Regions from separate parts of the Cutibacterium nasicola genome, predicted to be linked through region 1. Evidence: riboswitches for the same ligand, from Rfam matches in the RefSeq annotation. Region 1 holds a riboswitch; each other region holds the start of a gene.

The links. A riboswitch is a leader RNA that binds a small molecule or an ion and turns the genes downstream of it on or off. The one in region 1 is predicted to bind cobalamin.
Positions count from the first base shown of each region.
Region 2: it holds a riboswitch for cobalamin, as region 1 does, so the genes downstream of both, ACUCCZ_RS07455 (ABC transporter substrate-binding protein) here and ACUCCZ_RS08645 (FecCD family ABC transporter permease) in region 1, are expected to answer to the same signal.
Region 3: it holds a riboswitch for cobalamin, as region 1 does, so the genes downstream of both, ACUCCZ_RS01330 (prenyltransferase/squalene oxidase repeat-containing protein) here and ACUCCZ_RS08645 (FecCD family ABC transporter permease) in region 1, are expected to answer to the same signal.

Region 1 covers NZ_CP199745.2:1,827,895-1,831,164, forward strand. Annotated here, with positions in the region: gene ACUCCZ_RS08640 (ABC transporter ATP-binding protein) at 1-171, opposite strand, end outside; gene ACUCCZ_RS08645 (FecCD family ABC transporter permease) at 168-1,187, opposite strand; cobalamin riboswitch at 1,276-1,451, opposite strand; gene ACUCCZ_RS08650 (RNA-binding domain-containing protein) at 2,022-3,270, opposite strand, start outside.
Region 2 covers NZ_CP199745.2:1,596,828-1,600,097, forward strand. Annotated here, with positions in the region: gene ACUCCZ_RS07450 (FecCD family ABC transporter permease) at 1-720, opposite strand, end outside; gene ACUCCZ_RS07455 (ABC transporter substrate-binding protein) at 717-1,730, opposite strand; cobalamin riboswitch at 1,772-1,957, opposite strand; gene ACUCCZ_RS07460 (hypothetical protein) at 2,293-2,823, opposite strand; gene ACUCCZ_RS07465 (antitoxin HicB) at 3,039-3,270, opposite strand, start outside.
Region 3 covers NZ_CP199745.2:294,664-297,933, forward strand. Annotated here, with positions in the region: partial or broken gene ACUCCZ_RS01325 (PKD domain-containing protein) at 1-786, opposite strand, end outside; gene ACUCCZ_RS01330 (prenyltransferase/squalene oxidase repeat-containing protein) at 780-1,946, opposite strand; cobalamin riboswitch at 2,027-2,160, opposite strand; partial or broken gene ACUCCZ_RS01335 (2-oxoglutarate synthase) at 2,342-2,419, opposite strand; partial or broken gene ACUCCZ_RS01340 (hypothetical protein) at 2,547-2,810, opposite strand; partial or broken gene ACUCCZ_RS01345 (hypothetical protein) at 2,857-3,270, opposite strand, start outside.

The DNA.
Region 1 (3,270 bases):
GGAATTGAACTGACGCACCCCGGCGATGGATCGCAGCAGAGTCGACTTGCCGACTCCGTTGACGCCGACGATGGCGGTGAGCTCCCCCGGCTCGGCGGTGAAACTGACGTCGTCGACGATGATGCGGTCGTTGATGCGGCACTGGACGTTGCAAACTTCGAGACGTGTCATGACTCACTCGAGAATCGGTACTGGCTGCGCCCCATGAGGTACAGGAAGATGGGAGCGCCGATGAACCCGGTGACGACGCCGAGAGGCACCTCCTGTGGTGCCGCGATGACGCGGGCGCCGACGTCCACCCACAGCAGGAAGAGACTGCCGATGGCGGCGGCGACGGGCAGCATCGACCGGTGACTGGCTCCCACGAGCAGCCGTGACATGTGGGGAATGACGAGTCCGACGAATCCGATGCCGCCCGAGACCGCCACGAGCACCCCGACGAGTACCGAGTTGCCGACGAACAACGCCTTACGCACCCTGGTGTCGGGGATGCCGAGGGATCGAGCGACGTCGGTGCCAGCCGCCAGGGCATCGAGCCAACCCGAGAAGGCGATCATGAGCACCACGGACAGAGCGGTGACGATGGCTGCCACCCACAAACTGTCCCAAGTGGCACCGGACACCGATCCCAGCATCCAGTACAGCACCGACTGCGCCGCGCGCGGGTCCGAGCTGCGGAAGACGAGGAAACTCGCCAGTGCCGAGAATGCCGCAGAGAGCACGACGCCCGAGAGCACCAGCCGCAGCGGCGTCATGCCGCCCTGGGCCATGGAGATGAGGTACACCAGACCGGCGGCGCCCAATGCCCCCACCAAGGCTCCGATGGTGAGCCGGTGAGGGCCCCAGGAGGCAAACATCCCCAGGGCGATGACCGCGGTGGCCCCCACACTCGCACCGGCCGAGACACCCAGCAGGTAGGGGTCGGCAAGCGGGTTGCGCACCAGGGTCTGCATACCGCTTCCGGCCAGGGCGAGTCCGGCTCCGACGATGATCGCCAGCAGTGCCCTGGGGGCACGCAGGTCCCAGACGATGACATCGATCGTCGGGTCGGGGCCCGGCTCACCAGTGATCCTGGCACCAACCGTGTCAAGAACGCCACGCATTGGCAATGGTTCCGAACCAATGGTCAGCGAGACGACGGCGCTGACGACGATGAGCACGACGAGGATGATCACCAGGGGTGCCACCCGCAACCGGCGGTCACGCTCGGCCGACCGTCTCGAGGAAGGCATAGCTGTTCCTTCTGGGTGCGAGGACCTTGATGCGAGGCCCGAACGACACAAGTCATACATGGGGTCTTCGGACTTCGGATCACTCTCGGTCGGCCCTTCCCAGGATCACTCCCAGTGGTCTTGCCGACGTCGTCACCGTCACCGCTGCGCAACAGTCCCGGATTCTCACCGGATTCACTGCGGCCTCATCGGGGCCGCACCATGTATGCGAGACAGGCTAGCACCTGTGACACGCACTTCGCGACGTGCCGTCCGCCAGCCCCTTGTCACAGACATGCCGGATCGCGTGCGGCACACGCCTCGGAACCCACCGAGCGCAATCGACGGGGTACTTCGCACCCGCGTGGTAATTCAGTTCGGCAAGGTACCTCGTGCCACACCAGGTGACAGACACCACGACTCCTGACACATCTGCCACAGAGACGAACGGACCACAACACCGCCACCGACAGGATCTCCATACCGCGCAGAGCTCCCCACACTGCGAAAAGTTGTGCTCCCGCCGCCGCTTCATGCCTGGAGTACAACTTTGTGGCTGAAAAATTCTGCTCAACAGCACAAGCGCGAGGGTAAGCACAATTTTCTCGACTGGTTCAGCAGCCAGAACCACAGGGAGCAGCCTCGAAGACTGCACCCAGACACCCAATCCGAGGGTGCAAGTACAATCTTTCGGTCAAAAAGTTGTGCTCCACCGCCCCGAAAGGGGAAGTGCACTTAGCTTTCCGGTGTACCGGAACACGCTCTGCCTGACCAGGAACTTGGCGAGATGGATCATAAGGACTGAAAAAGTCAGGATGCCTCGTCACCTGTCCACAGGTAGTGAAATCCGCGACCTGCCATTGCCTCTGACGAAGGCTGCAGTACTCCGTCAGCCATGAGATCCTTGAGGACCTGTCCGACGTTGGAAGCCCACACATCCAGGATGACGCCCAATTCTGTCGTACTGATACGCCCTCGATGCCGGGCATATTGACGAGCCGTCACTGCTCTACTAGGCACTGAACGCTTCAAACCGCGATTCGCATATTCCATGTCCAGCTGCTTGTTTGCTCTCTTGGAGAGGGTAAACGCGGGGAGGACTTCGTCGGGAACGCCGCGGATGGGCTTCAGCAAGGGTTCGCCATCACACTCCGTCTGCCGTAGAAGCTCAAGAGTTTCGTGAACTTCCTCGACGGGGACTTGCAGGTAGGGAGCAAGAATGTCCTCGTCGATCCAGAGATGATCAGTGAGGAAACGCATAACCATCAAAGTGCGGAGATTTTGCATGAGCTCGGGAACATCCATACCAGTGAGCCACGATGTCCATGCCACGTCAGGATCGACACCGGAAAGCGTCGTCACCACATAGGGACCGTCAATTTCCCGAATGGTCGGCATGCGAAGCCCCCGGCGAAGCAAATCACCAACCATACGGTCAACTCCGATACCTTCACGTTCTGCAATTCGAAGTGATGCCAAGAGCTCAGTGAGAGCAACGTTTCTGGACGTCGATGGGTGGGTGATGATGTTCTCAGCCGTCACACCTCCGAAGAATCCTCCGGGGCTGGTAACTCGCAAGACGGCTCCATTGTGCTCGATGAGCGTTGCATCGGGCAGCCCCCATTCACGATGAGCCAACCCATTGACGATGGCCTCACGAATGGCACGTTCCGGCAGCTGGCGGACCTGCCCCTCGACAAGTCCCGAAGACACATGCGATAAAGGGTTGTACGCCCGCGCGACGGCGAACACCCGTTGGAGCTGCTCAAGCAGTGATACCCCACCAATACGTACTCGGTCACCGCTGTCCTGACCGGGCATGTCACGACGTATGTAGTCAAGGCATGGCTCGGGACGCCCCACAAAGACCAGAGCAGCAGCATTGGTGAGCTTGCCCTCACCATCAATGGCGTTCAACCGGGACAGCAACTCACGACTCGTACAGTTGGCCAATTCCACCGCCGCCTCGTCGGTGCTGGCTTGGAGGAAGGCGCGTGCTGCGTCAAGGGCAGCAGGTCGCACTTCCTCCAGGCTCACGTTTGAGAACTGCGCCGACCAG
Region 2 (3,270 bases), 230 kb from region 1:
CAGGGACATCGCGCTGACGTCGCCAAAGGCGAAAGCGTCAAGGGTGTGGCACAACGCCATCCCGGCGATGAGGGCCGGAACGGTGGCGACGGCCAGGGTGATCGTCGATCCCCATCTCAAACCGGTGAACGACCCGAGGGTCCAGGACAAGGCTGATCGAGCGGCGTTCGACTCGCCGAACACCATGATCATCATGGACACCGCCGCCCCGCACAACTGTCCGACGGCCACCCCAGCCAGGATCGTCCGGCTGGCGGGTAACTCCCCGGACTTGCCAGTGGCCATGGCCAGCACCATGATCAGGGCTCCGACCGCCCCACCGAATGAGGCCAGTGCCATGAGGACGGACTGCCCCAGAGCGCTGGAGATCCCGACGATAAGGACGAAGACCGCACCGACCGAGGCTCCACTGGAGATGCCGAGCAGATAAGGATCAGCCAGGTCATTACCCGTCAGGGTCTGCAACACCGCGCCACACATCGCCAGCAGGGCACCCACGGCCATTGACCCGATGACACGCGGGGCCCGCAGCTGCCAGACGATCTGATCGTCGAGAATAGTAACGTCGGCACCCTCGATGAGGCGGAATCGTCGGGCCATCACCTTCGCGACGTCATGGACAGGAAGGTGCACCGCCCCGATTCCCAGCACCACGAGGACACTACCGACCAGGGCGATGATGAAGCCGGCGACGATCAGCCAGCTGCGCCAGCGACTCACTTGCCGGCGATCTTCGCCAGACCGTCATTGAGAGTCTTGGCACCGTCCACGAGTTCGGCACCAGGGGTGCTCTGGGAGAACGGCACGGTGACGAATTTGTTCTCCTTGACGGCCTTCATCTGGCTGAGGACGGGGTCCTTCCTCATATAGTCGATCTTCGACGTCGCCGTGGACCAGCTGGCATCGGCGACGACGATGACGTCAGGATTGGATGCGACGATCTTCTCCCAGGAGCCGTCTGACCAACCGCCGTCCAGACTGGCGAACAGGTTCTTGGCACCCACCGCATCCATGAGGAGCTGCGGACCGCCATGACCGGCACCGATGAACGGGGTCTTGTCCCCGGAGTCGAACCACACGATGGACGTACCGGTGCCGTGCTTGTTCCCGGTGACCTCCTCGAGGGCATCGCGTTGCTCGGAAATAGCCTTGTCAGCAGCCTTCTTGGCGCCGATCAGGGTTCCGACCTCGCGCATCTCCTTCCAGACGTTGTCCCAGGTCGCCTCGACTGACGGCGTGCCCTTCGGGCAGCCGAAGGGACTGATATAGGTGGCAATTCCCTGCTTCTTCAGCTCATCGCGGGTACCGACAGCCTTGTCGGTGAAGGCACTGGAATACGACGACAGTGCCAGATCAGGCTTGGCAGCAAGGAAGGTCTCCTTGGACGGGTATTCCTTGGAGAGCACCTCGACCGAGTCATAGGCCTTCTTCCACTTCGTCGGGATGTCACTGTCAAGGTACGCGGTGCCGACGAGTTTGGACTCACCGCCGATGGCCAGCACGTCCTCGGTGGCTCCCTGGTTGAGGGTCACCGCCCGCGTGGCAGGCTTGTCAAGGGTGACCTGCTGACCGCAGTTGGTGATGGTGACCGATCCAGAAGCCGATACGGAGGCGGAAGCCGATGGTGAGGACGCGGAATCCTTGGGGGCACCGGCACATCCCGCGAGCAGGAGGGTGGAAAACACCGACGCCACGAGGGCGCGGCGAAGGAATGACGAGGTGACGGGCATGAGGAAACCAACTTTCTGTGTCCGGCGTGCGCGGCCGAGTACCGACAGGGCGTCGTCAGGTGGTCTTCGGGCTCGACCTCGTCTCCGTTCCCGGCTCCTTCCCAGTGCTCACGGCACCAGTGGCGTCGGCCGGGGCAGATCAGTCATACCGCTGCGCGTCAGCTCCGGCTTCTCACCGGATTCCAGCGCTGATGGGGGCACCAGCAACCTGACCCGAGGATGTTATCACCCCCTTCGTATACCCTCCGTCAGGGGTGATTCACCTCACTTGAACCGATCACCGAAACGAATCGTCGTCTTCCGGTAAAAACTTTGTTGTAGGCGGCTCGACGCGGGTCCCGCAGCCATCCCATTCCCCTGCGGCCGTACCGGGGACGAGGGTGCGCTTGACGGTCCTCGTGACTCGGCCACGCATCCTGTCCGAGATGGACTTGGACAGGCTGGGAGTGCGAATTCCGAACTTCATCGACCCGATGACTGGAGGACGAGCCATCCTGTAAGCCAGGTCGGATGCGGAGACATCCCCGCGTGAATGAGCAGCGAGGCGTGAAAATGCCTCGGGTCATGCCACCCCGACCTCGGCCACAGCTCGAGGCCCTCCACGGCGCGACGTCACGATCGCCCCAGATCCGCCCGGCCATACGCCAGACCACCCTGGTCGCCCACACCAGCCCCTCAGGCCCCCGCCAAAGCTCTCGCGCCGCCCCTCAAGGGCCTGTCTCGCGACCCGCCCCAGCGCAATCGTGCGCACCGCCCGGGGAGTCTTCGGAGGCCCCCAGGTGGCATCAGCGCCGCCGGACAACAGCTGTCGATCAATCCTCATGCGATCGCCAGCGACTCGATCCCATGTCAGTCCGCGTAACTCCCGCTGCCTCATGCCAGTCGCAGCCACCACCACGACCATCGACCGCTGACGTGGTGTCATCACCGTCGCGATGTGATCCACCTGGTCGATTGAAAGAATCGCCAGCTTCGACGGCCACACAGCTGGCAGGCGGACCCCCACGCGCGGATTGACCTCAATGATCTCGTCATCAACAACCTGTCGCGCCGACTCGCGCCAATCCAACCGCCCCGTCATCCACCGATGCATCCACTCATCCAGCGTCACACCGGCAGCTTTGACGGACTGACCTCATGCTCGCGGATCAGGGCCGCCGCCTCCTTGTGGGCACACGAGCGCCAATGGCGCCAACCGGTCGTCCACCCAGACCACCTGCCAACGCTTCCCACGGCTCCAACGTGCACTGCGCACCCTTTTACCGCCGTTAGGGTTGGCGTCGTTCCATCGATCCCGCACATTCCCCATCAGCGGGCAAGCTGGGCGACCCTGCCCCGGGTGACACCGAGAATGGACGCACACTCAGCCATCGTCAACCCCTGCGCGCGAAGCGTCCGCACAGCTTCGCGTGAGGCGACAGCGGCGGCTGCCTGGGCCTCGATGGCTGCGCGGGTTTGTGCCCGCGCAGCCATCGCCTGATCGTATCCGCCGATCTCGGGAATAATGGTGATGTCCCAATCGTCATGACTGGTGGCCTCG
Region 3 (3,270 bases), 1.1 Mb from region 1:
ATTCGGATGATACCAATTATTCTGATCCCAACTTGGAAGTGACCAGGTCTTCCCGGTCCACCCCTCATAGCCGGCAGTCTCATGGAACTCGTTGATCCAGCGATAAGGATTGTGTAAATCAAGATCAATGAAGGACGGTTCTGGCTCATGGGTGTTGAACAGGCTGGTGGTGGGGGCGTAGGTCACTTTGAGGCCATGAGACGTGTTCCAGGCCTTGATGGTGGCAGCCTGCCGGGCGCGGAACTCGTCCTCGGCGGCCCGGACACGGGTCGCCGGTATGCCCGTGCCAGGAACGTCCTCGGCAGCCGGGATGAGGTAGGGGTAGCCGATCAGGATGACACGGGTGTGAGCCGGATCCGCCAGTCGGTGCTGGATATGTGACAGCAATGTCACCGTGTTCGTCATCGTGGCATCAGTCTTCTTGCGTGCTGCGTCAACCGTCCCGCTGCACTTTTTTGCTGACCATGCTATTTCTGCAAAGCAGTTTTCGACGACGTCAGCGAAGTTGAGGTCGTTGCCTCCGGCGGTCATGAGGATCACGCCGGTGTGGGGATCCATGGTATCGGCCTGGCTGATGATGTTGTGGTCTCCGGTGGCGATCTGGGCACCACTCCAGGCCCGCACGTCGAGTTGGTACGTTGTGTCCGTGTTTTTCTGGTTGAGCATGCCGGTGAGTACCGAACCATAGTTCTTGGGGCTGCGATATGACCCATCGGCCGGATACCCATCGACCAGGGTTCCGTTGCCTGCCGAATACGAGTCACCCAGCACAGTGATCTTCACCAGTGTGTGTTGAGGTTTGGGGGTTGGGGTGGTTGTGCAGGTTGGGGTGTTTTTGGGGGTTTGCCGGACCATGTTGAGGCGTAGCCGTGGCCGGTGATGGCCATGATTGCTTGGTCGGTGGCCATGATGTTGGGTTCGTGGTCGTTGCGTTGGGCTTGCCATGCGCCGACTTTCGTGAGGTTTTGTTGGCGGATGAGCCATTGTTTGACGGTTGTCATGTCTTCGCCGCGTTCTGCGAGTGCGCTGGCGAGCATGCCGGTGGAGTTGGCGGCGGAGTAGGTTTCCCAGTAGTCCCCGTCGTCGTGGGTTTTGGTGTTGAGTGCCCATTGGGTGGCGTGGTTGGCGGCTGTAGTGATTTTGGTGTTGTAGTTGTCTGGGATGAGGTGTGGGTTGTGTTGGAGGAGGGTTAGGTCTGATAGGGCGATACCGGTGTAGTCGGGGTCGCCGACGAAGGTCGTGGTGCCGTCGTGGTTCTTTTTGGTGTAGCCGAAAGCGCCGGCATCGGTGCCTCCAGTGCCCTGGGTGGACAACAGCTTGTCGATAATTGTTTTCGGTACTGGGCGGTTGGCTCGGGTTAGTGCGATGGTGATGAGGTGTGGGCCCCAGTACATGGTGACGCGGCGTTGCATGTTGGGGTTGGTGTCGTTGATGTAGCCGGCGAGTTTGATCCACAGGTTTCCGGTTTCCTTGCCGAGGAAGTAGGTGGGGTCGTCTCCGAGGATTTCGGCGGTCATGATGACTTTTGCCAGGCCGGCCGGGTTGTTTTCGATGTATTTCGGGCCGGTTTTTTTGAGGGCTGTGGTCATTTCTGTGACGGTGTCGGGGTGGGCATCGGAGCCGACCAGGGCGATGATGCCGTCAGCGATGCCGCCGGCTTGTCTGTAGTTCTTGGGGTCTTGTTTCCATTTGTTGGCGAGCCAGTCAGCGGCTTTTGCGACGTAGGTGCTGGTGGCGGCGGTGTCGTTGATCGATCCGGGCCACATGGCGCCTTTGACTGGGTTGGTTGGTGGGTTGAAGCAGTAGGGGGTGGAGCCGTCGTCGGTGGTGGTGAGGGGTGTGTGTGATGGGGTGGATGGTGGGTTGGCGAATGCTGATGTTGTGAATGGTGATGCGATGAGTGCACCGGCAGCGAGGCCGGCGATCCATCGAGTGAGTCTGAGCATGTGGCGGGTCTTCTTCCTGAGGCTGCGTTGCGGACAGGGAAGGCTCCCGGGTCGAACTCACCGCAGTCCTCGACGGTGTGTGATGTTCCTTCGACAACCCAGGTACTCCGACTCGGGGGTGGGCCCCTCACGGTTGCGGGTCAGTTCCGGTATCGCACCGAATTCCCCTGTGGCTGCGGTGCCAGCACCGCCCAAGGTGACGTGGATCGTCGGTCTTGGAGGGTACTGCCTGGCACAGAGTACACCTGTTAGGTGTCGGTTACCGGTCAGCACGGTGGCTAGAGCGGCGTCGTGGGAGTCTTGGTCGGTGGTGTCCCCGGCGGCGAGCTGGGCTTGGGTGCGGGCTTGGTCGTCGTAGGTGGGGGCGATTCTCATCGCGGAAGATGCCGATTGGGGTGTGCGCGGTCGGAGTCTATGGCGCGAGCCACGAAGGAGCATCCGGCACCCAGGGCCACGGCCAGGCTGGTGCGCGGCCATGGAGGAGTGCATATCGCAAGGTATTCATGCGGCACGGGAAGTCGATCAGCGTGGAACATCCTGGATCCACGAGGCTGGGTAACTGTCCGGATCCGCTCAAGGGTGCATGGGAATCACCAAGGGCTACACCGTCTGACGAGGCTTGATAAGCGAGATGAGGATTCCGAGAAGGCAAAGAACCCCGGACAATATCGCCGACATCACGTCCGCCCGATCCTTGATCGGCCATGACCACCAGGATGTGTAATTTTCCGTTCTCCCCAACAGAAAGCTTGTCAGAACCCAGATGATTGCAGGGGTGGATGACAATTTCTTGATGCCAATGGCGTTTGTGAGAAGGTTGAAGCCGGACAGCCCAACGATGTTGCGGGTGGAGACAATTCCGATGATCGATTGCGCGCCCAGGCTCTCCAACCAAGCGCTATGTGTCCTCTCAGCATTTTCGCAGTCGAGATCGATAATCTTCGAAAATCCTGGCTTGGTCCTGGATGGACAGCCGATCCATGGACTTCAGCCATTCGCGCGTCTCAGGAGAAAACTCCTGACCCGTCATCGCTATTCCCGAATGTTTCGTCAGTCAGGCGACGACGCGATCCTGAGTGTCGAGAACCCAGACTGCCACCTGATCTTTGTGGTCCTGACACGGGGCGATGGCCAATCCCGAGGCAACGGTCATAACCGCCTTCGACGGCGGCTCAGATACGGATATCGCAGATGTCGACCGCCACATGGTTTCGTGGGTTGATTCCTGCGCACCTTGCCTGTATTCCTTGGGGACGTGCTCTCCACGCTGTGTCTGCTTTCCGGGCCACGGGGCCCAACAGCTCGAGATCGTGAGATTCCCACG